4 regions of the Serratia sp. MMO-28 genome follow, and region 1 is predicted to be linked to each of the others. Evidence: predicted binding sites of a transcription regulator. Region 1 holds the regulator's gene; each other region holds the start of a gene.
The links. The regulator CRP, encoded in region 1, controls carbon source genes, mostly activating them, when cyclic AMP is high. The targets are predictions, from matches to a motif close to ATGTGANNNNNNTCACAT.
Positions count from the first base shown of each region.

Region 1 (7,380 bases):
GTTCAAGCTGGCGCGCCATTATGCCATCAGCCGCCATAGCCCCTACAAAACCAAGATTATTGCGTTTAACAACGCGTTCCATGGGCGCACGCTGTTCACGGTTTCCGTCGGTGGCCAGGCAAAATACTCCGATGGTTTCGGGCCAAAGCCGGCCGATATCGTGCATGTGCCGTTCAACGATCTGGCGGCGGTGAAAGCGGTGATGGACGATCACACCTGTGCCGTGGTGATGGAGCCGATCCAGGGGGAAGGTGGGGTTACTCCGGTGGATGCCGCTTTCCTGCAGGGCGTGCGGGAGTTGTGCGACAAGCATCAGGCATTACTGGTGTTTGACGAAGTGCAAAGCGGTATGGGCCGGAGCGGTAAACTGTTCACCTATATGCACTATGGCATTACGCCGGATATTCTCACCACCGCCAAAGCGTTGGGCGGCGGTTTCCCGGTGAGCGCGATGCTGACGACAGAGGAGATCGCATCGGTGATGCATGTGGGCACCCATGGCACCACCTATGGCGGCAACCCGCTGGCCTGTGCGGTGGCGGAAGCGGCACTGGACGTGATCAATACGCCGGAAGTATTGAGCGGCATTGAGCAGCGCCACAAGCTGTATGTGCAGGCATTGCAGAACATCGGCGAGAAGTATGCAATTTTCAGCGACATTCGCGGCATGGGATTGCTGATCGGCGCGGAATTGACGCCGGAGTATCACGGCAAAGCGCGGGACTTCCTGACCGCGGCAGCCGCTCGGGGGTTGATGATCCTCAACGCCGGGCCAAACGTGATTCGCTTTGCACCTTCGCTGGTGGTAGAACTGAAAGATATCGACGAAGGCATGGCGTTGTTCGAGCTGGCCGTACAGGATGTGATTAACGCATAAGCGATCCGCAGGGGCTATGCGCCAGCTTTAGCCCCTGCCAATCTCAGTTTTCCCGCAGTTTCCGTTTCAGCCAGATGCCATGATGCGGGCGTTGGCGCCAGGCCAGCGACGAAATGGTATGCATCACGCTCAGGTGCGAAAGGATACGCCGCAGGTGGCGTTCCATTTCGGTTATTGGCATATCTGGGTGCAGCTCGGGGAGATGCATGGGGCTCTGGCTGCTGCTTGGGCCGTCATATTCCAGCCGCTGCTGGCAGCTTTGCAGGGCCATTTCGCAGCTTTGCAGATACTCTTGCGCCAGCGCTGGCGTCAAAATGTCGTGTTCGCGCGCCAGAATGGTCAGCGCATTCAGGTGCTCGACAATAAACTGGCTGTGGGTGACCCAGAGCCGCATATCTGCCAGATAATCCGATTCAAACCCCGGCTCCTGCATCGCCTGGTTGAGCGAGGTGAACAGCGCATTGTGTGCCTGATTGACCTGCATTCGCGCGTAGGCCAGCGTAGCCGGGTCCGCTTCCTGTTCTTGTAACAGTAGGCGCAATGCCGTTTGATCGCGCTCCAGCGCCTGATGCGCGTTCTTACGCAGCAGGCCGCTTTGCCACTGTGGCCAAAGCCAGATGGTCCCGCCAAATACCAGCACGCAGCCGATCAGCGTATCGATCAGGCGTGGCACCAAAAAATGGGTGCCATTCAGCGCCAGCAACTGCAGGGTATATACCGCAGTGACGGTAAACCCCATCACCGCCAGCCCGTAGTTTTTGCGTAATATCAGATAGGCCGCCAGGGTGATCGCCAGCATGATGCTCAGCGTCACGTTTTCTGGCAGTTGCAACTGCAAGAGTCCTGCGGCAATCACCAACCCGGCCAGCGTGCCGAGCGCACGGTGCTGGATCCTGACGCGCGTGGCGTTGTAGCCGTTTTGGCTGACCAGCATGATGGTCAGCAGGATCCAATAGGGTTTTGGCAGATTGAAAATCATCCCCAGGCTGCTGCCCACCGCCAGTATGGTCCCCAGCCGGGCGGCATTGCGCAAGGCGTTGGATTTCCATGACAGGTAGCTCACCACCGCAGGCCAGAAGGGTAACCGCGATTGGTTTGCCATCAGATCGCGCCGATACAGCGGGCGTTGGGTGCGTAACAGGCGGGCGATGCGGCTGAAATGGTAAAAGCAGAACTGGCCTACCGGGTTATCGGCATGCTGTGTGGCCACTTTTTCCAGTGCCGCCAGCTCACTCTTCATGCTGAAACGCGTTGAGCGCCGGTGATAGAGAATATCGTTGGCCACGACGCGTAAACGCCCGGCAATCACCTGCGCGTTGCGGCGGATAATCGCTTCGGCCTGGCTCTGCTCGACCAGCTTTTGCACCTCTTCCGGTTGATGCAGGCTGACGGTAATGTGTTCCTGCAGATCGAGTGCCACCTGGAAAGTGCGCTGCAGGCGTTTTTGTTCCTGGCTATTGGCATGAGGCAGGAAGTTAACTTGCTGATACAGCAGGCTGATCATGTCCATCACCTTCTGCTGGCGTTGCAGCAGCGGTGGCAGTGCGGTTTCGGGATCGATATGCTGGGTCAGCAGCGAGTATTTAGCTTCGAAATAGTCCGCCAACTGGATATAGAGCTGGCTCAGGGACTCGCGCATTGGCTGCTCTTTCCACAGTTTGAACCAGAACCAGGTGAACAGCCCGTACCAGAGGGTGCCAACCAGATACAGCAGCGGGGTATGCCAGATCGGTACGTGGCCTGCCATGCTGAGAGAGAAGATGGCCGCGACCAGCGCGGCGGGCAGCAGGCGCGCATGCAGCGGGCTGATTTCACCGCTGACGCCCAGCAACAGCGCCATCGCCAGCATCAGCAGGGGCAACGGAATATGCCACAACAGCGCCTGTTGCAGCAGCAAGCTGCTGAGGGCAAACAGAGAGCCGCCGACGATCAGGCGTTTAAAAAAGCGTTTGTGGGGTGTGTCTAATCCGGCAATGTTGCAGCAGGCAGGCACCAGAGAGAACAGCAGGCCGAGTTGCAGGTTGCCCAGCAGCAGGAAGAAAACCACCGGCAGACACAGCACCAGCGTTTGCCGCAGTGCGTAGTTGACTTCTGGGTGGTAGATCAGGCGCCGCCACATGAGTAATCGGGGGAAGCTAAAAAAGCGGCGTATTGCTACGCCGCTTCTTCAATGATTAACGCGTGCCGTAAACGACAATGGTTTTGCCGTGGGCAGAAATCAGGTTTTGATCTTCGAGCATTTTCAAAATACGACCGACGGTTTCACGTGAGCAACCGACGATTTGACCAATTTCCTGGCGGGTAATCTTGATTTGCATGCCGTCCGGGTGAGTCATGGCATCGGGCTGTTTTGCCAGATTCAGCAAGGTTTGCGCGATGCGGCCGGTAACGTCAAGGAAGGCGAGGTTACCCACTTTCTCTGAGGTGACTTGCAGGCGGTTTGCCATCTGCGCAGACAGGCGCATCAGGATATCCGGGTTAACCTGAATCAACTGGCGGAATTTCTTATAGGAAATTTCAGCCACTTCACAGGCTGTTTTCGCTCTAACCCAGGCACTGCGTTCCTGGCCTTCTTCAAATAATCCAAGTTCACCGATGAAATCCCCCTGATTCAGGTAGGACAGGATCATCTCTTTGCCTTCTTCATCCTTGATCAGCACCGCAACGGAGCCTTTCACAATGTAGTAAAGCGTTTCGGCCTTTTCACCTTGGTGAATCAGCGTACTCTTTGATGGATATTTGTGGATATGGCAATGAGACAGGAACCATTCGAGAGTAGGGTCTGTTTGCGGTTTGCCGAGAACCATTCGCTGTTATCCTCTGTTGTTATCGCTGCCTTGTATCACAGGGGTCAGAGTTCCCTGTAAAACGTGCTTATAGCCTGGTGTAATGTGGGGTGGCTATCAACAGGTTTTGAGGCATGTTATAGAAATACGCTTGTACTCTAGCATATTAACTTGCGTGAAGTGCTGCAAGTTACATTCTGTTAACATGCCAATATAGGGCCCTTTCCTCGGGCATTTCCCTGAAATCGATGACCTGGAAAGAGTTATTGCGGCTCTGTTTGTAGCACAGAGTGAGGCGAGTGTCTTGTGTTGTCTCGCTTCAGCATGATTAGCATCAGGTTCCGTTGCCAGTTTCTATGCGAAAGCGTACCCTGATTTTGAGAAATTAACCGGAGTGTACAAAATGCAGGCAAGAGTTAAGTGGGTGGAAGGGCTGACATTCTTGGGTGAGTCTGCGTCCGGCCATCAGGTGTTGATGGATGGTAACGCGGGCGATAAAGCGCCAAGTCCAATGGAAATGGTCTTGATGTCAGTGGGCGGTTGCAGTGCTATTGACGTCGTGTCTATTTTGCAGAAAGGCCGTAACGATGTCCGTGACTGCGAGGTGAAACTGACCTCGGAGCGCCGTGAAGAAGCACCGCGTCTGTTTACCCATATCAACCTGCATTTTATCGTCACTGGTAAAGGGCTGACCGATAAGATTGTTGAGCGTGCGGTTAACCTGTCGGCCGAGAAATATTGCTCGGTTTCGCTGATGCTGAGCAAAGCGGCCAGCGTTACCCACAGCTTTGAAATTCGTGACGTTGCCTGAGGCTACCAAGGGTAGTGCTGGCAATGGCTGCGTAGTAAATCCAGAAATCGCCGCGCCGTGACGGTCAGCGGTGATTTTTGTGAATACAGGACGCAGTACTGTGCCTGCGGCAGATCGTCGATAGGCAAAGCCACCAGTTCTTGATGTAAATAGAACGGCGTGTTCATGGCCCGCGCGACGATCGTCAAATAATCTGCCTTCAGCACCATATTCAAGCCGCATACCGCTGAATCTGAGCGAATGGGGCGTTGGGACAACTGTTGATAGAAGTTGCCAAGCAGCGTTTGCAGTTGCTGGTAATAACCCATATCGGTTTCCGGCAGCAGCCATTTGGCCTCGTGCAGTTCGTGCAGCGTGGTTGCCTGTGCCAAAGGGTGCCCACGGCGCGCAATAACGCAAAATGGGGCGCTGAACAGCGGTTCGAGCACTAAATCTTGCAGCGGTAATTCAGGGCTGCTCGTGCCGACGGCAAAATCCAACTTGCCAGCCTGCAAGGCGGGCAATAACGTTGAAAGCTGCGCTTCGCGGATCAACAGATTGGCCTGCGGGGTAGAGGCCTTGAAGAGTTCGACCAGTTTCGGCAACAGCGTCACGGCCAGCAGCGAAGAGCAGCCTATCGCCAGGCTGCCTTGCGAACGCTGGTCCAACTGTTGGATCTCCTCAGTGGCGCGCTGTAATTCCTCAATCACTAATTGCACCCGCAGAGCAAAAATGTGGCCGTTTGGCGTCAGCGTCATCCCTTTACTGCCGCGCACAATCAGCTGGGTTTTCAGCGTTTGTTCCAGTTCCTGGATCGAGCGGCTGATCGCCGGTTGAGACTGATCTAACGCGCGTGCCGCGGCACGAATGCTGCCACAGCGTATCACTTGCTGAAAAGCTTTCAGCTGTTGCAATTTTGGTAACTGACGCATGCGTGCCCCCTTCTGCCGAAAAAACGCAGTTTCACCCTGCCGATAGAAAAGAATATCGGCGATGAAAAATTGTTCATTAATGACTTTTTTGTCGTACGTGAGGCGGTGGCATATACCAAGGGGAATAAGGAGGCAGCGCGGTGGCTGGCCGCGCCCGAGAGCGTTATTCGATTTTTTTACCTTCCAGTAGCCGTTGTACTAATGGCGCCATAATCAGCTCCATCGCCAGCCCCATTTTGCCGCCCGGCACCACCAGCGTATTGATGTGAGAGATAAACGACCCCTGTAGCATTGCCAACAGATAGGGGTAATCGATCTGATCCAGGCCACGGAAGTGGATCACCACAAAGCTTTCGTCCAATGAGGGGATGGCCTTGGCGGCAAACGGATTGGAGGTATCGACCGTGGGGACGCGTTGGAAGTTGATATGGGTGCGCGAGAACTGCGGCGTGATGTAGCCGATGTAATCCTCCATCGAACGTACTACGGAATCCATCACCGCCTCGCGGGAATGACCACGCTCACCGGTATCGCGGATCAATTTCTGGATCCACTCCAGGTTGACGATTGGCACCACACCTACCAACAGGTCAACATGCTTGGCGACATCGATCTTATCGGTAACCACGCCACCGTGCAGCCCTTCGTAGAACAGCACGTCGGTGGGGGCTGGCAGCGGTTCCCACGGCGTGAAGGTGCCGGGGACCTGATCGTAAGGCACGGCCTCATCGTAGGTGTGCAGGTATTTACGTGAACGGCCTGTGCCGTTTTTGCCGTACTGGATAAAGCTTTGCTCCAGCAGGCTGAAGTCATTGGCTTCAGGGCCGAAATAGCTGATATGGCGGCCAAGATCGCGTGCTTTACGAATGGCCGCATCCATTTCTGGCCGGGTGTAGTGATGGAAACTGTCCCCTTCCAACTGGGCGGCGCGGATATTCAACTGCTGGAAAATCTTGCGAAATGCCAGGCTGGTGGTCGTGGTGCCGGCCCCGCTGGAGCCGGTCACCGCAATAATGGGATGTTTGGCAGACATAATGGGTTGTCACTCCGTATTAAGTACATATCCCCGCCATACTTCACACAACTTGAATTATTTTGGGCATAGGCGTTGATCGGCAATCATCCATTGTTACCTGATTTTTTTTACCAATCATAGGCTGGAGTGACTAAATTTCTTCCTGTCCGGCATGGATCTGCCCGCGTGGCATGATATTGACGGTTTCGTGCAGTTCCGACCACACCAGCACCACATCACCATTTTTCAACTGGCGGCGCACGTCATTCACCTTCTGTTCTAGCGAACGTTCGTGTTCACCGTAGTCAGTACCCTCACGCAGCACGAAGGATTCGATCAGGCTGTTGAGGGTTTCTTGTTCAAGCTCTTGCCAAGGGATAATCACGTTGTTGATTCCAGAAAAGGGGAAAGCCAGGATGGAATACGGTATTCCAGCCACATTTGTGGTTTTTTCAAGGTGCCGCCGACAAAGCCAACGTGGCCGCCACGCTCGGTGAGCTGATATTCGATATTGGCTGGCAGGCGGGTGAGATCGGGGATCACCTCGTCGGTCATAAACGGGTCGTCTTTGGCATGAATGATCAGCAGCGGTGTGGTGATCTGTGGCAACAGGGGCAGGGCGCTGCAGCGGCGGTAATAATCCAGCGCGCCGTTAAAACCGTGCAAGCGTGAGGTGATCACCTCGTCAAACTCACGGATGCGGCGCAACTGGTTCAACTGCGGCAGACTCAGCGGCAGGGTATCAGGGTAATGCAGCAACTTGCGCGTGGCATTCTGCTTCAACTGGCCCAGCAGATAGTGCTGATAAACACGCGAAAAACCTTGTTCCATGCGAACCGAGCAGGGCTCCAGCATCAGCGGTGCCGACACGACTACCGCGGCCTGTAGCAGGCTGTCGTTGCCTTGCTGCGCCAGGTAGTACGCCAGCATATTACCGCCGAGAGAGATCCCCACCGCCGCCGTGGGTACCTCACCGAAAC
Region 1 is NZ_JBBCVB010000020.1:45,362-52,741, reverse strand. It holds gene argD (bifunctional acetylornithine/succinyldiaminopimelate transaminase) at 1-877, shown strand, start outside; gene WG891_RS17730 (YccS/YhfK family putative transporter) at 921-2,996, opposite strand; gene crp (cAMP-activated global transcriptional regulator CRP) at 3,052-3,684, opposite strand; gene WG891_RS17720 (OsmC family protein) at 4,067-4,474, shown strand; gene WG891_RS17715 (LysR substrate-binding domain-containing protein) at 4,477-5,385, opposite strand; gene WG891_RS17710 (phosphoribulokinase) at 5,549-6,418, opposite strand; gene WG891_RS17705 (YheU family protein) at 6,552-6,785, opposite strand; gene WG891_RS17700 (hydrolase) at 6,782-7,380, opposite strand, start outside.

Region 2 (7,380 bases), on a different contig from region 1:
CCGCGCTACCCAGGGCAAGGGGCTGATGCCCGACGGCACCACGCGCTTCTTTAAAGACGGCAAGCCGATTTTCCACTATATGGGTACGTCCACCTTCGCCGAACGCACCGTGGTGCCAGAAATCTCGCTGGCCAAAATCAGCAAAGAAGCGCCGCTGGAAGAGGTCTGCCTGCTGGGCTGCGGCGTCACCACCGGTATGGGTGCAGTATTGAACACCGCCAAAGTGCAAGCGGGCGATACCGTGGCAATCTTTGGCCTGGGCGGCATTGGCCTTTCGGCGATTATCGGCGCTCAGATGGCCGGTGCAAGCCGCATTATCGGCATCGATATCAACACCAGCAAGTTCGAGCTGGCACGTAAGCTGGGTGCCACCGATCTGATCAACCCGAAAGATTACAGCCAGCCGATTCAGGAAGTGATCGTTGAGCTGACCGACGGCGGCGTTGATTTCTCCTTCGAATGCATCGGTAACGTCAACGTGATGCGCTCGGCGCTGGAGTGCTGCCACAAAGGCTGGGGGGAATCGGTGATTATCGGCGTTGCCGGTGCCGGTGAAGAGATTGCTACCCGCCCATTCCAACTGGTAACCGGCCGCGTATGGCGCGGTTCCGCGTTCGGTGGCGTGAAAGGCCGCAGCCAGCTCCCCGGCATTGTGCAGCGCTATATGGACGGCGAATTTGCCCTGAATGACTTTATTACCCACACCATGGGGTTAGAGCAGATCAACGACGCCTTCGATTTGATGCATGAAGGCAAGTCGATCCGTTCGGTGATCCATTTTGACCAATAAGCCAGGAGGCAGAGAGATGAACACGTCATTAGAACTTCTCGAAGAGCACCGCATGTTCGGTGGCTGGCAACAGCGTTACCGCCACGCGGCGCAGAGCCTGAATTGCAACATGACTTTCAGCATCTATCTGCCGCCGCCGCGCGATGACAATCCCCCGCCGGTGCTGTATTGGCTGTCGGGGCTGACCTGCAATGATGAAAACTTCACGCTGAAGGCGGGTGCCCAACGCATCGCTGCCGAACTGGGGCTGGTATTGGTGATGCCCGACACCAGCCCGCGCGGCGACGACGTGCCCAACGACGCGAGTTACGATCTGGGCCAGGGGGCGGGTTTTTATCTCAACGCCACCCAGGCCCCTTGGGATAAGCACTTTCGCATGTACGATTACATCAGCGATGAGCTGCCCGCGCTGATTCAGCAGCATTTCAGCATCAGCGATCGTCAGTCCATCTTTGGTCACTCGATGGGCGGCCACGGCGCGCTGATGATGGCCTTGCGCAATCCGCAGCGCTTCCGTTCCGTATCGGCCTTTGCGCCGATTGTTAACCCTTGTCAGGTGCCGTGGGGGCGTAAAGCCTTTGCCGCCTACCTGGGTGACGACGAGAGCCAGTGGCTGCAATACGACAGTTGCCACCTGCTGGCGAACGGCGCAGAAAAACTGCCTATTCTGGTGGATCAGGGCGATGGCGATCAGTTTCTGGCCGATCAACTGCAACCGGCGAAGCTGGCCGAGCTGGCACGTCAGCTCGACTGGCCGCTAACGCTGCGTACTCAACCGGGTTACGACCACAGCTATTTCACTATTGCTACGTTTGTCGAAGATCACCTGCGCTTCCATGCCGAGCATCTCTTCCGCTGATTTTTTTAGCTGTTTGTGGCTGCACTCGGTAGCCACAAACAGCGATTTCCTTATCGCTTAAGGCCCCGGTTTTACCGGCCTGCCCCCCATTTGTGATCCTCTTCGCTTTAGCGGCGTGAACGCCTTTACAAGCGGATCGTTGCCCTTCATGTTACCGCACATCATTGATATGACATTTCAGCCAAGGTATCCCCATGAATCCTGTTGATATTCCGTCTGCTCCTGCCTCATTAGCCTCAATCCTTGCCCGGCGCGACTGGGAAAACCCAGCCTGTACCCACTATAACCGCCTGCCAGCACACCCGCCGTTTGCCAGCTGGCGTGACGAGCAGCAGGCGCAATTTGACCAGCCTTCAGCACAGCGAACCTTGCTCAACGGTGCCTGGAGGTTCAGCTATTTCACCCAGCCAGAAGCCGTGCCAGAACGCTGGTTACAGCAGGATCTGGACGATGCCGACACGCTTCAGGTGCCGTCTAACTGGCAGATGGCCGGTTACGACGTGCCGATCTACACCAATATCACCTACCCAATCCCGGTCACACCGCCATTCGTGCCGCAACAGAACCCGACCGGCTGCTATTCCCTCTCCTTTGAGGTGGCCGAAAGCTGGCTGCAACAGGGGCAGACGCGGGTTATTTTCGACGGCGTCAATTCAGCGTTCTATCTGTGGTGTAACGGTGTTTGGATTGGCTATTCGCAAGACAGCCGCCTACCCGCCGAGTTTGATTTGAGCAACGCCTTGCGGCCCGGCGAAAACCGGCTGGCGGTGATGGTGCTGCGCTGGAGCGACGGCAGCTATCTGGAAGATCAAGACATGTGGCGCATGAGCGGTATTTTCCGCGATGTTAGCCTGTTGCATAAGCCAAGCAGCCATCTGAGCGATATTCAGTTACGCACCCATCTGGCCCCGGGTTTTTATCACGCTGAGCTAGAGGCGCTGGTACAGGTTCAATCGCCAACGGCGGGCTGCTCCATACGCGTTCAGCTTTGGCAGGGTGAGCAACTCACCGCCACACACCAGCAGCCACTGGGCAGCGAAATTATTGACGAACGCGGCTGCTATGACGATCGCACCACCCTACGCTTAGCAGTGGAACAGCCCGCGCTGTGGAGCGCCGAACAGCCTCATCTGTACCGCGCCGTGGTCTCCTTGCTGGCGGCCGACGGTTCATTGATTGAGGCAGAAGCCTATGACGTGGGTTTCCGCCAGGTAGAAATCAGCGACGGCCTGCTAAAGGTGAATGGCAAACCCGTTCTGATTCGCGGCACCAACCGCCATGAGCATCACCCGGAACAGGGGCAGGTGATGGACGAAGCCACCATGCTACAAGATATCCTGCTGATGAAGCGGCATAACTTCAACGCGGTGCGCTGTTCACATTATCCTAACCATCCGCTTTGGTATCGGTTGTGCGATCGCTACGGCCTGTACGTGGTGGATGAAGCCAATATCGAAACCCATGGTATGCAGCCGATGAACCGCCTGACGGACGATCCGGTATGGTTTCCTGCCCTGAGTGAGCGCGTCACGCGCATGGTGCAGCGCGATCGCAACCATCCCTGCATTATCATTTGGTCGCTGGGCAATGAGTCCGGCCACGGCAGCGCGCACGACGCCCTGTACCGCTGGATCAAAAGCAGCGATCCAACCCGCCCGGTGCAGTACGAAGGTGGCGGTGCAGATACCGCTGCCACCGACATTGTCTGCCCAATGTACGCGCGCGTAGATCAGGACCAGCCCTTCCCGCAGGTGCCGAAGTGGTCGATCAAAAAATGGATCGGCCTGCCGAATGAGCATCGTCCGCTGATCCTATGTGAATATGCTCACGCGATGGGCAACAGCTTCGGTGGTTTTGACCGCTACTGGCAGGCATTCCGTAAGCACCCACGCTTGCAGGGTGGCTTTGTCTGGGATTGGGTGGATCAGGCGCTGACCCGCACCGGTGAAGACGGCGTGCGTTACTGGGCCTACGGCGGTGATTTCGGCGATACCCCTAACGATCGCCAGTTCTGTATGAATGGGCTGGTGTTCCCCGATCGTACCCCCCATCCCGCTCTGTATGAGGCGCAGCGCGCGCAGCAGTTTTTCCAATTTCGGCATCAGCCAGAAGCGCCGCTGACCATTGAGGTCACCAGTGAATACCTGTTCCGCCCTACCGACAATGAACAGTTGTTCTGGCGGCTGGAGCTGGACGGGCAGTGCATCGCCCAAGGCGAGCAGTTACTGGACATCCCACCGCAAGGCACCCAACGCCTAGTGCTGGGTGAGATGCCACAGGTACAAGGCAGCGGTGAGCTATGGCTGAATGTTGAGGTCCGCCAGCCAAGGGCAACGGCCTGGGCCGCCGCGGGCCACCGCTGCGCCTGGGACCAGTGGCGCTTACCGCACGCGCTGGCACTGCCCGATATCAGCAGCGGCCCGTTGCCGCAGTTGATCGCTCATCCAGAGACGGTGGAAATCACCCACGGGCAGCAGCGCTGGCAATTTTGTACCACCCGCGGTTACCTGATCCAATGGTGGCGTGATGGTGAGCCGCAGTTCTTGAGCCCGCTGCGCGACCAGTTTGTGCGGGCACCGCTGGATAACGATATCGGCGTCAGCGAAGCAACGCGTATCGATCCCAATGCCTGGGTAGAACGCTGGAAAAAAGCCGGCATGTACGCGCTGGAAAGCCAACTGCTGTCCTTCAACGCCGACGCCCTCGGGCATGGCGTGCAAATCTCAACGGTGCACAGCTACAGCAGCCAGCAGCAGCCACTGTTTATCAGCCGCAAAACCTATCTGCTCGATCGCGCTGGAAAGCTGCATATCAGCGTGGATGTCGTTCTCGCCAGTGGCGTACCCGCACCCGCGCGCATCGGCTTGAGCTGCCAGTTGGCAGAAACCGCCGCAGCGGTTGAGTGGCTGGGCCTGGGGCCGCACGAGAACTACCCAGATCGCCAGCTAGCAGCACAGCAAGGGCGCTGGGTGCTGCCGTTAGCAGCCCTGCACACACCGTATATTTTCCCCAGCGAAAACGGCCTGCGCTGTGATACCCGCCAGCTCACCTTTGGCCGCTGGCAGTGGCAGGGCCGTTTCCACTTTGGCCTGAGCCGTTACAGCCAGCAGCAGTTGATGGAGACAACGCATCAGCATTTGCTGCAGGAAGAAGCGGGCACCTGGCTCAACCTGGACGGTTTCCATATGGGCGTGGGCGGTGATGACTCCTGGAGCCCCAGCGTCAGCCCCGAGTTCCTGCTAACGGCGAATCACTACCATTATGAAGTCACCTGGATGCAGAGGTAATCTCCTGTGTCACCTGCTCCGGGTGGCACCTAAACTCAAGCCCAACTTGGTAAACGACAAGCAAAGACGTACAGTTCCTTAAGCAAAGCGCGGAACCACTGTATTTCAGTATGGAGAGATTTGACGTATAGTGCTCACGTTAGATGTGGACCACTCGCCGCCAACTTCGTACAGGAAAGCAAAAAAACCGGCCTCACCAGTCGGTTTTTTTACGCCTGAAATTTGCTTCCTTCCTTAAACATCTTCCTCAATTGAACTTAGATGCTATTTTACATGACTGCCATGTAAGATAAGAAAGTGTCACCAGAGTAAAGGGTAGCAAATGTCAGTATCTGATATTGTTTTTTACATTGTACTTGCATTTGGTGGGGTTGGAGGCCTGCATTGGGGGATAACTGCTCTCAGAACAGGTGAGTTTCATGGCCGTTATCGCTTCACATCAACAAAATACTGCTATCGCAGAGGTGATGAGCCGCTGAAGTACTGGTCAGAAACCCTTACCGTTTTAATCGGTGGCATATTATTACTGATTCTTGATACATGGTTTATTTTTCGATAACCCTTCCTTGGGCTAAGCATTTAACCCTTCAGCTTCGGATCCAGCGCATCGCGCAGCCCATCGCCCAACAGATTGAACGCCAGCACGGTGAGGAAAATCGCCAAACTGGGGAAGATCGCCACGTGCGGTGCGATCACCATATCGGCCCTGGCCTCATTAAGCATCGCCCCCCACTCCGGCGTGGGCGGCTGAGCGCCCAGGCCAAGAAACGACAGGCTGGCGGCGGTGATAATCGAGGTGCCGACACGCATGGTGAAATAGACCACAATGGATGAAATGGTGCCCGGCAGAATATGCCGCAGGATAATGGTCCAGTCAGAAGCGCCAATGCTGCGTGCCGATTCAATGTAGGTCAGGTGTTTTAACACCAGCGTGTTACCACGCACTAAACGGGCAAACGCCGGGATGCTGAAAATCGCCACTGCAACAATCACGTTGGCCATACCGCTGCCCATGATCGCCACCACGCCAATCGCCAGCAGAATGCCGGGGAAGGCAAACAGCACGTCGCTGATGCGCATCACGATGCGATCCCACCAGCCTTCATAATACCCGGCCAATAAACCAAGCAGCGTGCCAATCGCTCCACCCACCAAGACCGAAAACACCCCGGCCGCCAGGGAAATACGCGCGCCCATCAGAATACGGCTGAAGATATCGCGCCCGAGGGAATCAACCCCCAGCCAGTGCAGCAGCGAAGGGCCGTCGTTCAGCCGATCGTAATCGAAGTAGTTCTCCGCATCATAGGGCACCAGATAGGGTGCCAACAGCGCCGCCGCCACCAGCAACAGCACAAACAGCCCGGCCACCATGGCCACATGCTGCCGCCGGAAACGCCGCCAGAATTCATGCCAAGGGGTACGCACCGCATGAGGGTTCACCTGCGGCATCGCTTTCAGTGCGGCATTTCGCCGCCAATGCTTAATCATGCGGCCGCCTATTGATAGCGAATGGAAGGGTTGATCGCCGCATACAGCATATCCACCAACAAGTTAATCAGAATAAACTCCAGGGAAAACAACAGCACTTCGGCCTGGATCACCGGGTAATCACGCATTTCTACCGAATCCACCAGCAAGCGCCCTAATCCTGGCCAGTTGAATACCTTTTCCACCACGATCGAGCCACCCAGCAGAAAACCAAACTGCAGGCCCATCATGGTCACCACCGGGATCATCGCGTTGCGCAGCCCGTGCTTGACGATCACCAGCGACTCCCGCACGCCCTTGGCGCGCGCGGTGCGCATATAGTCTTCCTGCATCACTTCGACAAACGAGGCTCGGGTAAAACGCGCCATCACCGCAGCCACCGCCGCGCCCAGCGTGACGGAGGGCAGAATATAGTGCCGCCAGCTATCTGCCCCCACCGTGGGCAGCCAGCCCAGATTGACCGAAAACACCTGCATCAGCAGCATCCCCAGCGCAAAGGCCGGGAAAGAGATGCCTGACACCGCCAGCGTCATGCCCAGCCGATCAGGCCAGCGGTTGCGCCACACGGCGGAAGTCATACCGATCCCCATACCGAAGATCACCGCCCACAGCATGCTGGCGATCGTCAGCCAGAACGTGGGCATAAAGCGTGAGGCGATCTCTGCACTGACCGGGCGCTTAGAGACCATCGAGGTACCAAAATCGCCCTGCAGAATGTTGACGAAGAAACGCACAAACTGCTGCAGCAGCGGTTTATCCAGCCCCAAGTCCTGGCGCACCAGTTGCACCACCGCTTCGTCGGCGTCTTGCCCGGCCACCAGCCGCGCCGGATCGCCCGGCAGCAGATGAACAAACAGGAACACCAGCACCGCCACAATCAGCAGCGTTGGGATCAGCCCCAGCAGGCGTTTAAGAAAGTAATTAAGCATTACGTGCAATTCCCCTCACCCCAACCC
Region 2 is NZ_JBBCVB010000038.1:33,411-40,790, forward strand. It holds gene WG891_RS23950 (S-(hydroxymethyl)glutathione dehydrogenase/class III alcohol dehydrogenase) at 1-790, shown strand, start outside; gene fghA (S-formylglutathione hydrolase) at 807-1,649, shown strand; gene WG891_RS23960 (beta-galactosidase) at 1,859-4,936, shown strand; gene WG891_RS23965 (hypothetical protein) at 5,259-5,495, shown strand; gene gsiD (glutathione ABC transporter permease GsiD) at 5,516-6,424, opposite strand; gene gsiC (glutathione ABC transporter permease GsiC) at 6,433-7,353, opposite strand.
Region 2: the regulator CRP is predicted to act here: its motif matches at 1,740-1,757, upstream of WG891_RS23960 (beta-galactosidase).

Region 3 (7,380 bases), on a different contig from region 1:
CTCTTTGCCTTTCTCGATCTCCGGCAGGGTAAATACCCGCGCGGCGAGGAGGCGTAGCGGCAGGATCTGCTGGTGGAGTGCCGCTAGCGCCTGTTCCAACTCGGCAAAGCACGCATTCATTCTGCCAATAAGGCTGTATTTATCCATTTTTTCCCCCTTTTTAGTTACAACATACATTAGGGGTAAACACAAAGAAAGGGGCAACTTCAGCCCCTTAGCACTATTAACCACCGAGCTGTTCAGGCCAAACAGGAAAAGTAGGGGAAATCTCCTTAAATACGTGCGGCTTCTGGCAGTTTCTTCAGATAGCGCGCGACCAACAGGGCCAAAAGCAACATCGCGCTGATAAATGTCACCACGCCGCCCCAGCCGAAACGGTGCCAGAACACGCCACCCAGGGTTCCGGCAACGCTGGAGCCGACGTAATAACAGAACAGATACAGCGACGAAGCCTGGCCCTTGGCGCGGCGCGCGCGGCGACCGATCCAACTGCTGGCAACCGAGTGCGCGGCAAAGAACCCTGCGGTAAACAGCATCATACCGATAAAGATCGCCGCGAGCGGAGCCAGAGTGGTGATCAGGATCCCAACCAGCATAATCAGGATTGAAACCAGCAGCACAGGCCCGCGCCCGAAGCGGGTCGTCAGGGATCCCGCTTTGGGCGAGCTGTACGAACCGGTGAGATAAACCACAGACAGCAACCCAACGGCGGCCTGGCTGAGATGGTAGGGATCGGCCAACAGGCGATAGCCAATGTAGTTAAACAGGGTGATAAAACTGCCCATCAGCAGGAAACCTTCGGCAAACAGAAGCGGCAACCCTTTATCGTGCCAGTGCAGCCTAAAGTTGATCAGCAAGGTATGCGGGCGCAGCGAACTGGCCCGAAAATGTGTTGATGCCGGTAAAATGCGCCAGAACATAAAGGCGGCCGCCAGCGCGAACAGCCCAATAACCGCCAAGGCAATGCGCCACGAGAAGAAATCGGTCAGCACCCCGGTAACCAAACGCCCGCTCATGCCGCCAATGGAGTTGCCGCTGATATACAGCCCCATCGAAAAGGCGACAAAGCTGGGGTGAATCTCCTCACTCAGATAGGTCATGCCAACCGCTGCAACGCCGCTCAGTGAAAGCCCAATCAGGGCGCGCATGAGCAGAATGCTGTGCCAACTGGTCATAAAAGCACAAATCAGCGTACAGATCGCCGCCAGCAGTAAGGCCACGACCATCACCGGCTTGCGGCCAACGGCATCGGACAGTGGGCCGGTGAACATCAGGCCGATAGCCAATAATCCGGTAGAGAAGGAGAGCGAAAGGCTGCTTTCGGCGGGAGAGATGCCAAAATCTTGCGAAAGCACCGGCAGAATGGGTTGTACACAATACAGCAGAGCAAAAGTGGCTAAGCCAGCGGAAAACAATGCCAAGGTGACGCGCGTAAATTGCGAGGTACCACGTTCGATAAAGGGCAGTTTGTTCAGCGTTGAGAGCCTGGTTTTGGCTACGGCACTGGCGTCAGCATGTGGAGTCAGCGTTAGCGGTGTGGTGGCCGCAGAACGCACTGGGGTTGTCACAGCATTTCCCTACCGGGTTCGGAAGAATAAAAACACGTCTTGAGTCACAAAATGATAGGGAGAGGGCAGTTTTTTGTCTAATATATTAATCATTACAATTGAGACTTTTAATATATGAATATTGAGCTCAGACACCTGCGTTATTTTGTCGCCGTCGCAGAAGAGCTGCACTTTGGCCGTGCAGCGGAACGCTTACGGATTTCTCAGCCACCGCTGAGCCAGCAGATCCAGGCGCTGGAAGAGATGGTCGGTGCACGTTTGCTGGCGCGCAATAACCGCAACGTCGGGCTGACTCAGGCCGGGGAGATGTTTCTCAAAGAGGCTTATCAGGTACTCGATCAGGTTAACCGTGCGGCAGAGAAGGCCGCTCGCCTTGAGCGCGGTGAGATCGGCGAGTTAACCATCGGTTTTACCTCTTCCGCGCCCTTTATCAGCGTGGTATCACGCAGCCTGCGGGCATTTCGTCAGTTGTCGCCGAACGTGCATATCAAAATGCGCGAGGTTAATACCAAACAGCAACTCGAACCCTTGCTGAACGGTGAACTGGATCTGGGCGTTATGCGCAACACTCGCTTACCGGATGCGCTCCAGCATCAACTGCTGTTGTGCGAACCCTTGTTGGCGGTGGTGCCGAACGGTCATCCACTTACCCAGATGGCCCCTGGTACGCTGCGTTTCGCCGATTTGGCGCAAGAACCGTTCGTGTTCTTTTCCCGTGAGGTGGGCACGGCGCTGTACGATGAAATTCTGGCGCTGTTGGCCAATGCTGGCGTCTCCCCCTACATTACTCAGGAAGTGGGTGAGGCAATGACGATCATTGGCCTGGTGGCCGCCGGGTTAGGGATTTCTATCCTGCCAATGTCATTTGGCCGGGTGAAAATTGACGGCGTCACCTATCTCCCGTTGGCTGAACCGGATGCGATGACGGAAGTCTGGCTGGTCCATCACCGTAACCGCCCGCTGACCGTTGCTGCCCAAACCCTGATGGCGTTAATGCTGAACCTGCACAAATAAAGCGCGCTTTGCGGCTAAATATCGGTGAATTTGTGCTGTTAATCACATAACGAATCAAATAGTTGACGCTGTATTCCAAAAGCCCCACCATAGCCTTTAGTCTTTATTTAGAAGCGCGAAAAATAGTAGGAGCAGGTTTGTGATTGCGGATGGGCAGCCTGGGCATATTGATCAGATCAAGCAAACCAATGCAGGGGCAGTGTACCGGCTGATTGATCAGCTGGGGCCGATTTCGCGCATCGAATTGTCAAAACGTGCACAGCTTGCGCCTGCCAGTATCACCAAGATCGTGCGGGAGTTGCTCGAAGCGCACTTGGTGAAAGAAACCGAATACCAGGAAATCGGTAGCCGTGGCCGCCCGGCGGTTGGTTTGGTGTTGGATACCGAGGCCTGGCATTACCTCTCTGCCCGCATCAGCCGGGGAACCATTACGCTGGCGCTGCGCGATCTCAGCAGCAAAATGGTGGTTGAAGAACTGCTGCCGCTTGATGCGGAACATCCAGACCCTTTACTGCAGCGCATCGTGGGCGAAATCGACCGCTTTTTTATCCGTCATCAAAGCAAGCTGGAGCGCTTAACGGCGATCGCCATCACTTTGCCGGGGATGATCGATACCGCGTCGGGCATTGTCCACCGGATGCCGTTCTATGATGTGCACGAGATGGCGTTGGGGCCGGCATTGGCTTCGCTCACCGGGTTGCCGGTCTATCTGCAACATGATATTTGCGCCTGGACCATGGCCGAGGCTTTATACGGTGCTTCGCGCGGTAATATGAATGTCATCCAGGTAGTGATCGATCATAACGTGGGGGCGGGAGTGATCACCAATGGCCGCGTGCTGCATGCCGGTAGCCGCAGCGTGGTAGAGATTGGCCATACTCAGGTCGATCCTTACGGCAAACGTTGCTATTGCGGCAATCACGGTTGCCTGGAAACGGTCGCCAGCATCGAAAACATGCTGGAAATCGCCCAGCAGCGTTTGGGGGGCTCAATGACTTCCATGCTGCATGGTGCACCCTTAAGCGTCGAATCCCTGTGTGATGCCGCGCTGGCCGGAGATCAGCTAGCTAAAGACATCATTCTTGGCGTCGGGCACAGCGTTGGGCGCATTGTGGCGATCATGGTCAACCTGTTTAATCCGGAAAAGATCCTGGTAGGCTCACCGTTGAACCGTGCCGCCGAAATCCTCCACCCGGCGATTGCTTCCTGCATCCGCCAGCAATCGTTACCTGCTTACAGTGAGCACCTGCAGGTTGAATCCACTCAGTTTTTCAACCAGGGCACTATGCCGGGAGCGGCTTTGGTCAAAGACGCGTTATATAACGGTTCGCTGTTGGTAAAACTGTTACAGGGCTAATGTAAAACGCTTCTATCAGAGTTTCTTAATGTTTACCGCCAAAATATTGAGCTACCTCAAGCCCCTTCAGGTCTGCATCCCCTAGACTTTTCCCTGTCAGGCTACTCGCGCTGCGATTGGCGGCGATCCTTTAGTTAACGGAGCATTTCAGGGCAATCTATTCATGTTAAAGCGTTTATTTGTTACAGGCACGGATACCGACGTAGGTAAAACCGTGGTTTCCCGCGGATTACTGCAGGCATTTGCTGCACAGGGCCGCTCAGCGGCAGGGTATAAGCCCATTGCGGCGCGTTGCCAGGAAACCAGCGAAGGCATTCGAAATAAAGACGCTTTGGTTCTGCAGGCTTCGTCTTCTATGCCTTTGTCTTATGAAGAAATTAACCCGATTACCTGCCTGGATGAGGTCTTTCACGCCCATGCTACACAGGATGTTGACTACGGCGTGATGAGCCGTGGGCTGCGGCATCTAGCCGCCAAGGCTGACACCGTGGTGGTTGAAGGCAGCGGTGGCTGGCGCGTCTTGATGAACGATCTGCGCCCTTATGCTGAATGGGTGGTGCAGGAACAACTGCCGGTGATCCTGGTGGTTGGCATCAAGCTGGGGTGTGTCAGCCATGCGTTGCTGACGGCCCAGTCGATTCTTAACGATGGCTTACCATTGTTGGGATGGGTCGCCAACCGCATTAATCCCGGTTTAGCGCACTATGCTGAAACCATCGACGCGCTGCAGCAACGCATTCCCGCACCGCTGCTGGGTGAGATCCCTTATCTGCCACGCGCCGAACAGCGCGAGTTGGCGCAGTATCTGGATATCACCGGCCTGATGGATCGTTACGCATTGTGATAAACCGACTGCGGGCGTAACCCACGCGCGATGGTCGTGGCGATCACACAAGACAGCAGCATACCGGGGAGTAGGGTATATTCCCCGGTCATTTCAAATACCATCAGCGCCGCCATGATCGGCGCATGAGTGGTTGCAGCCAACAGGGTTGCCATACCGGTCAGCGCCATCAGGATCGGCACTGCGCTTCCCAGTTCCGGCCAGAACGCACACAGTTGCCCCAGCAGCGAACCCAGCGCGGCTCCCACGAATAATGTTGGGGTAAATACGCCTCCAGGCGCACCAGACCCACTGCTGGCCAGCACCGCCAGCAGCTTGCAGATCAGAATCGCGGCCAGCAGTAATAGGCCCGGCGGCGCGTTGAGCAAAGATTGCACCACGCTGTAACCGTTGCCCCAGACTTCAGGAAACAACAAAGAAAGCAGCCCAACGATCAACCCACCCAGCGCCAGTTGGAAGGGGGGAATGAGGTTCAGCGAGCGGAATGCCCGCCCGCTGGCGGCCATCGCCCACAGGAACAGCGGGCCAGAAACACCCGCCAAGACGCCTAACAGCGCCATCAGCAGATATTGCACCGGCGAAGGGGGCAGTAGAGGAACGACAAGATACAACGGCGCTTGGCCACCGTTAAGCAGGTTGGTCATCAACAAGGCGCTGACGGCGGCAATCACCACCGGCCCGAGAGAGGCCAGCATCAGCGTACCAAACAAGATCTCGGCAATGAACAGGCTGCCCGCCAGCGGCGCATGATAGGCGCTGGCCATGCCGGCCGCTGCTGCGCAGGCTACCCACAGTTTCCATTCTCTGGCATGGGTAAAACGTTGGGCAAAAACCGAGCCGACCAGCGTCGCCAACAGGATCATCGCCCCTTCGCGGCCAATTGCGCTACCGCTGGAGACCACCAGTAACGAGGCAAGGCTCTTGATGAGGCTGGCAGAAACATCCAGCCGCCCGTCACCGGTTTCTATTGCTTCCATATAATCGGTGGGGGCCGCAGAGGGCTGATGCCGATAGCGCTGAAAAATCCACAGCAACAATCCGGCCGCCAATCCCCCCAGCGCCGGAGTAAGCGCTCTGCGCCAAGTGGGGAGCGCCGCGGCGGCGGCTACCAGGCTACCGCTGTCGTGCCCCAACAACAGCAACTCCAGCCCGAGCATGCTGCGGTGGAACAACCAGACGGCCAGCGCAGCCGAAATGCCCAAAAAGATGGCAATAGATAAGCGACGCAACAGGGCGCGGTAGTGGTGTAGATGGGCCCATCGTTTCATATTTCGGGAAATTGTGAGAAAAATGAAAGGTTCAGGTGGGCATTGTGCTGGCTTGCCCACCTGAAAACCAGCGAATATTTACGGGATCACTGGCGTAGTGGTGAAAGTATTAATTGGCCGGTGGTGTTGCAGGCTGATATTTACCGCTCATGCTTTCCAACAGAGCCACCAGATCGTTGACGTCGCTCTCCGGCAGGCTAACGCCGACCTGATATTTCAGCATGTCCTTCACCGCCTGATTCAGCGAAGTGACGCTGCCATCATGGAAGTAAGGCGCGGTCTGAGCGATATTACGCAGCGTTGGCGTTTTGAAGCGATTGCGGTCGGCTTCATTTTTAGTGACATTGTAACGCCCAAGGTCGGCATCGGTCGGATTCCCACGGGCGGCAAAGTAATCCGCTTTTACCCCCATGATTTCATAGGACTGGCCGCCAAGGTTAACCCCGGTATGGCAGGTGCCACATTTGTTCTGCTGGAACAATTGGTAGCCGTGCTTTTGTTGGGCGGTCAGGGCGCTTTCATCCCCTTTCAGATAACGATCAAACGGGCTGTTTGGCGTGATCAGCGTCTTTTCAAATTCGGCAATCGCATCGGTAATGTTGTCACCGGTAAAACCGTTGGCGTAAACCCGCTGGAAGTCGGCTTTCAACTGCGCGTCTTTTTCCAGCTTGGCGATAATATCGTTCCAGGAACCTGAGGCCATTTCGAGCGGGTTCATCGGTGGGCCACCGGCCTGTGCCTGCAGATCGCTCGCGCGGCCATCCCAGAATTGTGCGATGTTGAAAACGGCATTGAATACCGTTGGTGCGTTGATCGGCCCTGACTGGTTGTTCACCCCCAGTGAAGAGACGCGGCCATCTACACCACCGGCACCCAGTTGGTGGCAATGCGCGCAGGAAATGCTGTTATCTTTCGACAGGCGTGGGTCGTGGAACAAGCGGAAGCCCAGCGCCACTTTTTGTGGATCGGTGGGCAATGATTCTGGCAAAGGCCGCAACACGGCACCACGCAGTTCTGCCGGAGTATCCGGGCGAGCATAGTGCTTCTCACGCTGCTGGCGGATCCAGCTCAACAGCTCCTGCCGGTCAGCATCACTGATATTGCCGGACCAGTGCATCACTTTATACAGTGCCGGTGGCATGGTCTGGTTTTGTAACACGAATTCCAGTTTGGCCAGATCGGCCTCTGGCACAGCGGTTTTTTGCTGCAAAGCCATACGGGTAGCATCAAGGGTAAACTGCCTGCTGCCAGTACGAATATCATATTCCATCAACTGCTTGGCGATCGGCAGCTCGGCATAGAAGGGCAATTTGGCCGAAGCGGTATGAC
Region 3 is NZ_JBBCVB010000034.1:16,860-24,239, reverse strand. It holds gene tus (DNA replication terminus site-binding protein) at 1-147, opposite strand, end outside; gene WG891_RS22980 (MFS transporter) at 273-1,556, opposite strand; gene WG891_RS22975 (LysR family transcriptional regulator) at 1,683-2,582, shown strand; gene mlc (sugar metabolism global transcriptional regulator Mlc) at 2,722-3,939, shown strand; gene bioD (dethiobiotin synthase) at 4,103-4,783, shown strand; gene clcB (voltage-gated ClC-type chloride channel ClcB) at 4,771-6,051, opposite strand; gene WG891_RS22955 (cytochrome c peroxidase) at 6,161-7,380, opposite strand, start outside.
Region 3: the regulator CRP is predicted to act here: its motif matches at 2,613-2,630, upstream of mlc (sugar metabolism global transcriptional regulator Mlc).

Region 4 (7,380 bases), on a different contig from region 1:
GTTCTGAAAATCCTGGTACTGACGATAAGCGCGTTCAACCTGTTCTTCAATGGTTTCCACCGCTTCTGGCAGCAGACCGTGCAGGTTAAAGTGGCTGCGTTCCTCTTCGGTAAAGGCGCTGCCTTTATTGAGTAACGGGAATTCCAACAGGATAGGGCCAGCGTAAGGGATGTAGAGAGGGCGTTTGCTTTCGTATTCAAGTTCCATCAGTTTTGCTCTTAAACGTATCAGATAGCCGTAATAGCCGTAGATCCTAAAAGATCGGCAGAATATGTACAGCAATTGTTATGAGTTTATGACGTAAATTGATGCAATTATCGGCGGTTAAACGGTTTTTAACGAAAGGAGGGCGGAACTCATCGGCTCCGCCAAGGGTTCAGAAAGTAACCCGACTGACATTCTGGCAGCCTAGCGCGGCCAACGTGGCCTGAGTGGCATCCCACTGCGTCAAAATAGCGCTCTGCGCTTCTGCCAACAGCGCGCGGCGGATTTTCTGGCAGTCGCCACCGGAAAGATTCATCAACACCAGCGCGGCCTGCAGCGGTGGCAGGCTGGGGTTGAAGGCAGCGTTTTCCGCATAACGGCCCGCATATACGGTACCATCTTCGGCTTCCAGCGCCACGCCGCTGTGGGCGTTGCTGTAAGGCGCATGGCTGCGGTTGGCCGCCGCCAGCGCGGCTTTTGCCAGTTCATCATCCAGCGTCAGTTGGAAGCCATGATCGATCGGGCTCATCAAGCGTTCATTGATCTCAAGGTCCTGCGGGCCAAAGGCATACGGCAGGTAATCCCCCAGAGTGGCCACTGCGCGCCCAGGCTGCTGGATTTGCAGATCGGTGCCGCTGTTGAGCTCATTCATAAATTGGCGGCAATGGCCGCAAGGGGTGTAGTTAACGGTAATGGAAACCAGCCCGGTTTCACCCCGCAGCCAGGCGTGAGTGATCACCGACTGTTCTGCATGCACGGTTTGCTGCAGCGGCGCACCGCCGAACTCCATATTGGCACCCAAATACAGGTTGCCACTGACGCCGCGTGCCACAGCCCCTACGTGAAAATGAGAGATGGTGGCTAACGAGTAGGTGGCAGCCAATGGCAGCAGAGCAAATGCCAGAGCATCATCATCCAGCCCGCAGTGTTGCTTGATCGCCGCTACCTGATCGGCCTGGAACATAGCAGGGAAATCAGGCGTATCAAGGTAAGGCCGCAGGGCGGATTGCAGTGCTGCGGGCAGTTCGCTGTAAACAGTATGAAAACGCGGGTGCATAGAAAGTCTCTCTACAGGTTAACGGGATAGACCCATCATTCATCAAGATGCAGGGCGGCTGTTTAATTTGTCGTTCAGTGATGGCCTATCTGCATATCGAATGCTGCTGGGTAAAATAGTCTAGGTAACCTTCTCACAATAAAGTGTGATTAATGTCTTTTTATTGATGAAATAAGTGCAATTAAAACGAGGTTTACGAGACTCATCGCAAGTTTTTACGATTACCCGAACAAATGCAGCAATATTGGGAACAGGAACGGTGCAATCAGAGACGTGATGATGCCGCAGATCACCAGTGCCAATGAGCTGAACGCGCCTTCCTGATAATCTATTTCTGCGCTGCGCGCGGTGCCCAGCGCGTGTGAGGCGGTGCCCATGGCTAAACCGCGTGAGGATTTGGTGGTGATTTTCAGCAGATTAAGCAATGAATGGCCGAAAACCGCCCCCAAAATACCCACGATAATCACGCAGACCGCGCTGATGGCGGGAATGCCGCCAAGCGATTCTGCGACAGCCATGGCGATCGGCGTCGTCACTGATTTGGGCATGATAGAGGCCGCGATATCCGGCTTGGCCCCCATTAATAACGCAATAGCGCCGCCGCTGATCATTGCGGTCATACTGCCAATAAAGCACACGATAATGATGGACTTCCAACGGGCGCGGATCTGATGGAGTTGCTCGTAAAGCGGAAAAGCGAGCGCTACCACCGCCGGTTGCAGAAGATCATTGAGGACTTTACTGCCCTGAAAATAGCGTTCGTAGGGCATCTTCGTCAGCAACAGCAGAGGAATGATCACTGCCATGGAAACCAGCAGTGGGTTCAGCAGCGGCATCTTAAGCCATTGTGACAACTTGCGGGCGCCGAAGAACACCAGCAGCGTCAGCGGTAAAGACCACCAGATATCATGGCTCATTTCTTGTTCTCCGCGTTCTTGCCGTTGCCGAGAGCAGGGCGTTCGCGGTGGAAAAAGTGAGAGGTATAACCGACCACCACAAACACCAGCAAGGTGCTGAGCAGGCATGACACCACTAACGGGCCGAGATCGTCGATAATCTGGTCGTAATACTGCATCACGCCGATGCCGATCGGCACGAACAGCAACACCATGTAGCGGGTAAGCAGTTGGCAGCCGGGCTTGACCCATTTAGCGGGCAAGATTTGTGAAGAGAGCAGGGCAAACAGGATCAGCATACCAATGATGCTGCCGGGGATGGCAATGGGTAATAGCGCCGCAACGGCGTTTCCGGCAAATAGGCTGAGATAAATCAGCACGATGGCCCTGGCATATTTCCAGCACTGTATGAATACGTTACCCATAACCCCTTCCCATTTAATCTGACGCATTCATCATACAATTAAATTGTGAGCTAAACCACAAAATGCATCATGAGGGCGCGTTATGAAGAATGTGTCACTTCGGCAGGATCCCGGCCCGTTTAAGTGTAGCCGCTGTGCTTATTCCAGGTTATTGAGAGGGATAAGTGTTCGCTGTTGTTCCGCTAACCGGTGGCCCAAAAAGAAGAACAGCAGACTGAACAGCGCCGCCGCAATTAACACCAGGAACATCACCGGCGGTGGCGTATAGCTTAGCAGGAAGCCACACATTATCGGGTTGATCGCACCGCCCAGATTGCTGAGGCTTTGTACTCCGTAATAGCTGCCTTTCAGGTGTGCAGGGGCGATGAAGTCGATAAATAGATATTCAACCGGGATAACGATGATCTCCCCAAGGGTGAAGATCGCCATCGCCACCGCCCATAACCACAACGATTGCCCGGCCAGCAAAAAGCCGATCAGCCCCAGAACAAAGAACAGGGTCCCCAGTGCCAGCCAGCGCAGCATGTTGTCCTGGCGCATGCCCTTACTGAACAGATATTGCAGTGCGATCACGATGCAGGCATTGACGATCATCACTACGCCGATGACTTGATAGGCGAATTCGGCGTTGGCGGTGGTGATCAGGTACTGAGATAAATAGCCAGTGAACTGGCCGAAAACAACGGCACCCAGCGCACTGCCGATGGTGAAATAGATCAGCCGCCGATCGCTGCGCAGAATGCTTAGCGTCTGGCGGAAATTCGGCACGGCAACCGGCGCGGCATGGGGCTCTGCCAGTGGTGGGGGAGGCTGGTGGCGCATCCGCAAACTCAGTGCCACGACGGTGAATAGCGCCAGCGCACCGGAGAGGTAGAACGGCAGTAGCGGGCTGTAACCGGCAACCATAACACCCAGTGATGAGCCGACGGCCCAACCTACGTTAACCAGCGTGTAATTCATCGAGAAGGCTTTGATGCGCTTAGTGACTGGCAGCCAGTGAGCAAAGCAGGCTTTGATAGCGATGCCAAGTACCGCATAGGCCGTATGCAGAATGGCTAATACGGCGATGATACCACCGGAGCCTGGAACCCAGGGAATGGCGAAGAAGCTCAGGGAAAACAGCAGGATGGCCAGCAGAATAAGGTGGTTTTTATTAAAACGATCGACCAGATAGCCGCCATAAAAACTGCTGACGATGCCGATCGTCAGGCTGATACCGAGGATAACCCCTACGCTCTTCGGCAGCAGGTGGAAGTGCTCGGTAAGGTAGATAGTGATAAAGGGCAGCGTGACACCGCGACCAATAGTCAATATCAACGAGCTTGCCAGCAACGTGTTGATCAGCGGGGGGAATCCCTTCATAACCTACCCTGTTAATGCATACAGTCTTGATACATTAACTGATTTTGCCGCCCTGAGAAGAGGAGAACTGAAAAATTGTTTAAAAAAAAGGGCGATATTCGTCGCCCGTCATAATGCGCCCCGGCAAGTCATGATGGGTTGACGACTTTTTTGGAATCGGGAGCGCAATGTGTGCTTGAACAGGGGGCAAAAGCGAAAGGGAGGCGATAGGCTGTGTTGCGGAGGTGGTCATGAAGGCAGTCACCGTTTTAAGCACCGCTCGTCGTTTAAGATCCTGTATGACAGAGGCAGAAAAAGCGCTGTGGCTGCAGCTGCGCGATCGTCGGTTCACGGGGTTTAAATTTCGCCGACAATGCCCTATCGGGCCTTATTTTGCAGATTTTCTCTGTTGGCAAGCCCGGTTGATTATTGAGCTGGATGGAGGGCAGCATATGGAGCAGGTTGTCTACGATCGGCAGCGGACCCGTTTCCTTGAGCAACAGGGATTTACGGTGATTCGGTTTTGGAACGATGAAATTTTCCAAAATTGGGAGGGGGTTGCGCAGATTATTTTGCAGCATTTGCAGAGCCACCCCTCACCCCAACCCTCTCCCCGAGGGAGAGGGGGAAAAGGACGTTAGGTAGGGCGTTTGGGGCTGCATATCACAGCCGCCAAGTGTGGGGATGTATTGCAGAGATTGACACTGAACAGTCTTCTCTCCCCGAGGGAGGGTGAAAGGACGTTAAGTAGGGCGTTTGGGGTTGCATGATCACAGCCGCCAAGTGTGGGTGTGATTGCAGAGATTGACACTGAACAGTCTCCTCTCCCCGAGAGAGGGTGAAAGGACGTTAGGTGGGGCGTTTGGGGCTGCATGATCACAGCCGCCAAGTGTGGGGATGTATTGCAGAGATTGACACTGAACAGTCTCCTCTCCCCGAGAGAGGGTGAAAGGACGGTAGGTGGGGCGTTTGGGGTTGCATGATCACAGCCGCCAAGTGTGGGTGTGATTGCAGAGATTGTCACTGAACAGTCCCCTCTCCCTGGGGGAGAGGGCTAGGGTGAGGGGACTTGCACGGAGGCTTTACTTCACCTGCATACCTGGCTGTGCACCGCTATCCGGGCTCAGCAGGAAGATTTCTTTCCCACCCGGGCCTGCGGCCATCACCATGCCTTCGGAGATGCCGAAGCGCATTTTACGCGGTGCCAGGTTGGCGACCATAATGGTCAAACGGCCTTCCAACAGTTTCGGGTCCGGATAGGCTGAACGGATACCGGAGAAAATCTGGCGCGATTCGCCGCCCAGATCCAACTGCAGCTTCAGCAGCTTATCGGAGCCTTCCACAAACTCGGCGCTCTTGATCAGCGCAATGCGCATGTCGACCTTGGCGAAATCGTCAAAAGTAATAGCTTCCTGGATCGGAGCGTCCGCCAGCGGGCCTGTCACGGCTTTCGCGGTGGCCATGTCTTCTTTCGATGAATCCACCATTTCATTCACTTTGTCGAGAACGATGCGGTTGAACAGCGCTTTGAAGGTGTTCACCTGATGGCCCAGCAACGGTTGCGCGATAGTATCCCAAGTCAGCTCACAGTTAAGGAAAGCCTCGGTGCGCTCAGTCAGCGCAGGCAATACTGGCTTCAGGTAGGTCATCAGGATGCGGAACAGGTTGATGCCCATAGAGCAGATCGCTTGCAGATCGGCGTCACGGCCTTCTTGCTTCGCCACAACCCACGGCGCCTGCTCGTCCACATAACGGTTAGCCAAGTCGGCCAGCGCCATGATCTCGCGGATCGCCCGGCTGGTTTCGCGGCTGGCGTAGGCTTCTTCAATGCTGGCTGCGGCGTCGACAAAGGTTTGATACAGGGCCGGATCGGCCAATGTGTCAGCCAGTTGCCCGCCAAAACGCTTGTTGATAAAACCGGCGTTACGCGAAGCCAGGTTGACCACTTTATTGACAATATCGGCATTCACACGCTGCACGAAATCTTCCAGATTCAGGTCGATATCATCAATGCGTGAGGAAAGCTTGGCGGCATAGTAGTAACGCAGGCAGTCGGCATCCAGATGCTGCAGGTAGGTGCCCGCTTTGATGAAGGTGCCACGCGATTTGGACATCTTCGCGCCGTTCACCGTCACATAACCGTGCACAAACAGGTTGGTGGGCTTACGGAAGTTGCTGCCTTCCAGCATCGCTGGCCAGAACAGGCTGTGGAAATAAACGATGTCTTTACCGATAAAATGATACAGCTCGGTAGTAGAATCTTTGCGCCAGAACTCATCGAAGTCCAGATCGCCACGCTTGTCGCACAGGTTTTTGAACGATCCCATATAGCCGATCGGCGCATCCAGCCAGACGTAGAAGTATTTACCGGCAGCATCCGGAATTTCAAAGCCAAAATACGGCGCATCGCGGGAGATATCCCACTGTTGCAGGCCGGATTCGAACCATTCCTGCATCTTGTTCGCAACCTGCTCCTGTAACGCGCCGGAACGGGTCCAGGCTTGCAGCATGTCGCTGAACGCGGGCAGATCAAAGAAGAAATGTTCGGAGTCGCGCATCACCGGCGTTGCGCCAGAGACGACGGATTTCGGTTCGATAAGTTCGGTCGGGCTGTAGGTGGCGCCGCACACTTCGCAGTTATCGCCATACTGGTCCGGGGCTTTACACTTCGGACAGGTGCCTTTCACAAAGCGATCGGGCAGGAACATGCCTTTCTCAGGATCGTAAAGCTGAGAAATAGTGCGTTTCTTGATAAAGCCGTTCTCTTTCAGACGGCTGTAGATCAGGCTCGCCAGTTCGCGGTTTTCTTCGCTATGGGTTGAATGATAGTTGTCATAGCTGATACCAAAGCCGGCGAAATCCTGTTGGTGCTCGTGGCTCATTGCCGCGATCATTTCTTCTGGCTGAATGCCCATCTGCTGCGCTTTCAGCATGATCGGCGTGCCGTGTGCGTCGTCCGCACAGATGAAATGAACCTCGTGGCCGCGCATTCGTTGGTAACGAACCCAGATATCTGCCTGGATGTGCTCGAGCATGTGGCCGAGATGGATGGAACCATTTGCGTACGGTAGCGCGCACGTCACCAATAATTTTTTCGCGACTTGAGCCATAGTGAGAAGTTGCTTTCTGTAATGAATAAAAAGGGGCTTTGATGTTAACCGATCGCGCTCTTGGCTGCCAGAGCGGTTTCTTTCGGGTTATACGCGCGAGTTACCTCACAGTTCTGATATGCTTGTGAGGATGCTATTCATTTAAAAAATCAAGGAGCCGGGATGAACGCAAAATCCCCCGAGCAGACCAACCCTGAAGTTCTGCGTGCCCTGGTGACCGGTGTATTGGCCGCCTTTGAACACCCGACGTTAAAAAATAACCTGACCGCGCTGAAAGCGATCCATCACTGTGCAATGCTGGATCAGGTTCTGCATATTGAACTGATTATGCCATTCGCCTGGCGCAG
Region 4 is NZ_JBBCVB010000038.1:8,479-15,858, reverse strand. It holds gene WG891_RS23865 (NAD-dependent malic enzyme) at 1-207, opposite strand, end outside; gene cdd (cytidine deaminase) at 377-1,261, opposite strand; gene WG891_RS23855 (CidB/LrgB family autolysis modulator) at 1,483-2,178, opposite strand; gene WG891_RS23850 (CidA/LrgA family protein) at 2,175-2,582, opposite strand; gene WG891_RS23845 (MFS transporter) at 2,721-3,944, opposite strand; gene WG891_RS23840 (endonuclease domain-containing protein) at 4,175-4,564, shown strand; gene metG (methionine--tRNA ligase) at 5,006-7,033, opposite strand; gene apbC (iron-sulfur cluster carrier protein ApbC) at 7,196-7,380, shown strand, end outside.
Region 4: the regulator CRP is predicted to act here: its motif matches at 2,626-2,643, upstream of WG891_RS23850 (CidA/LrgA family protein).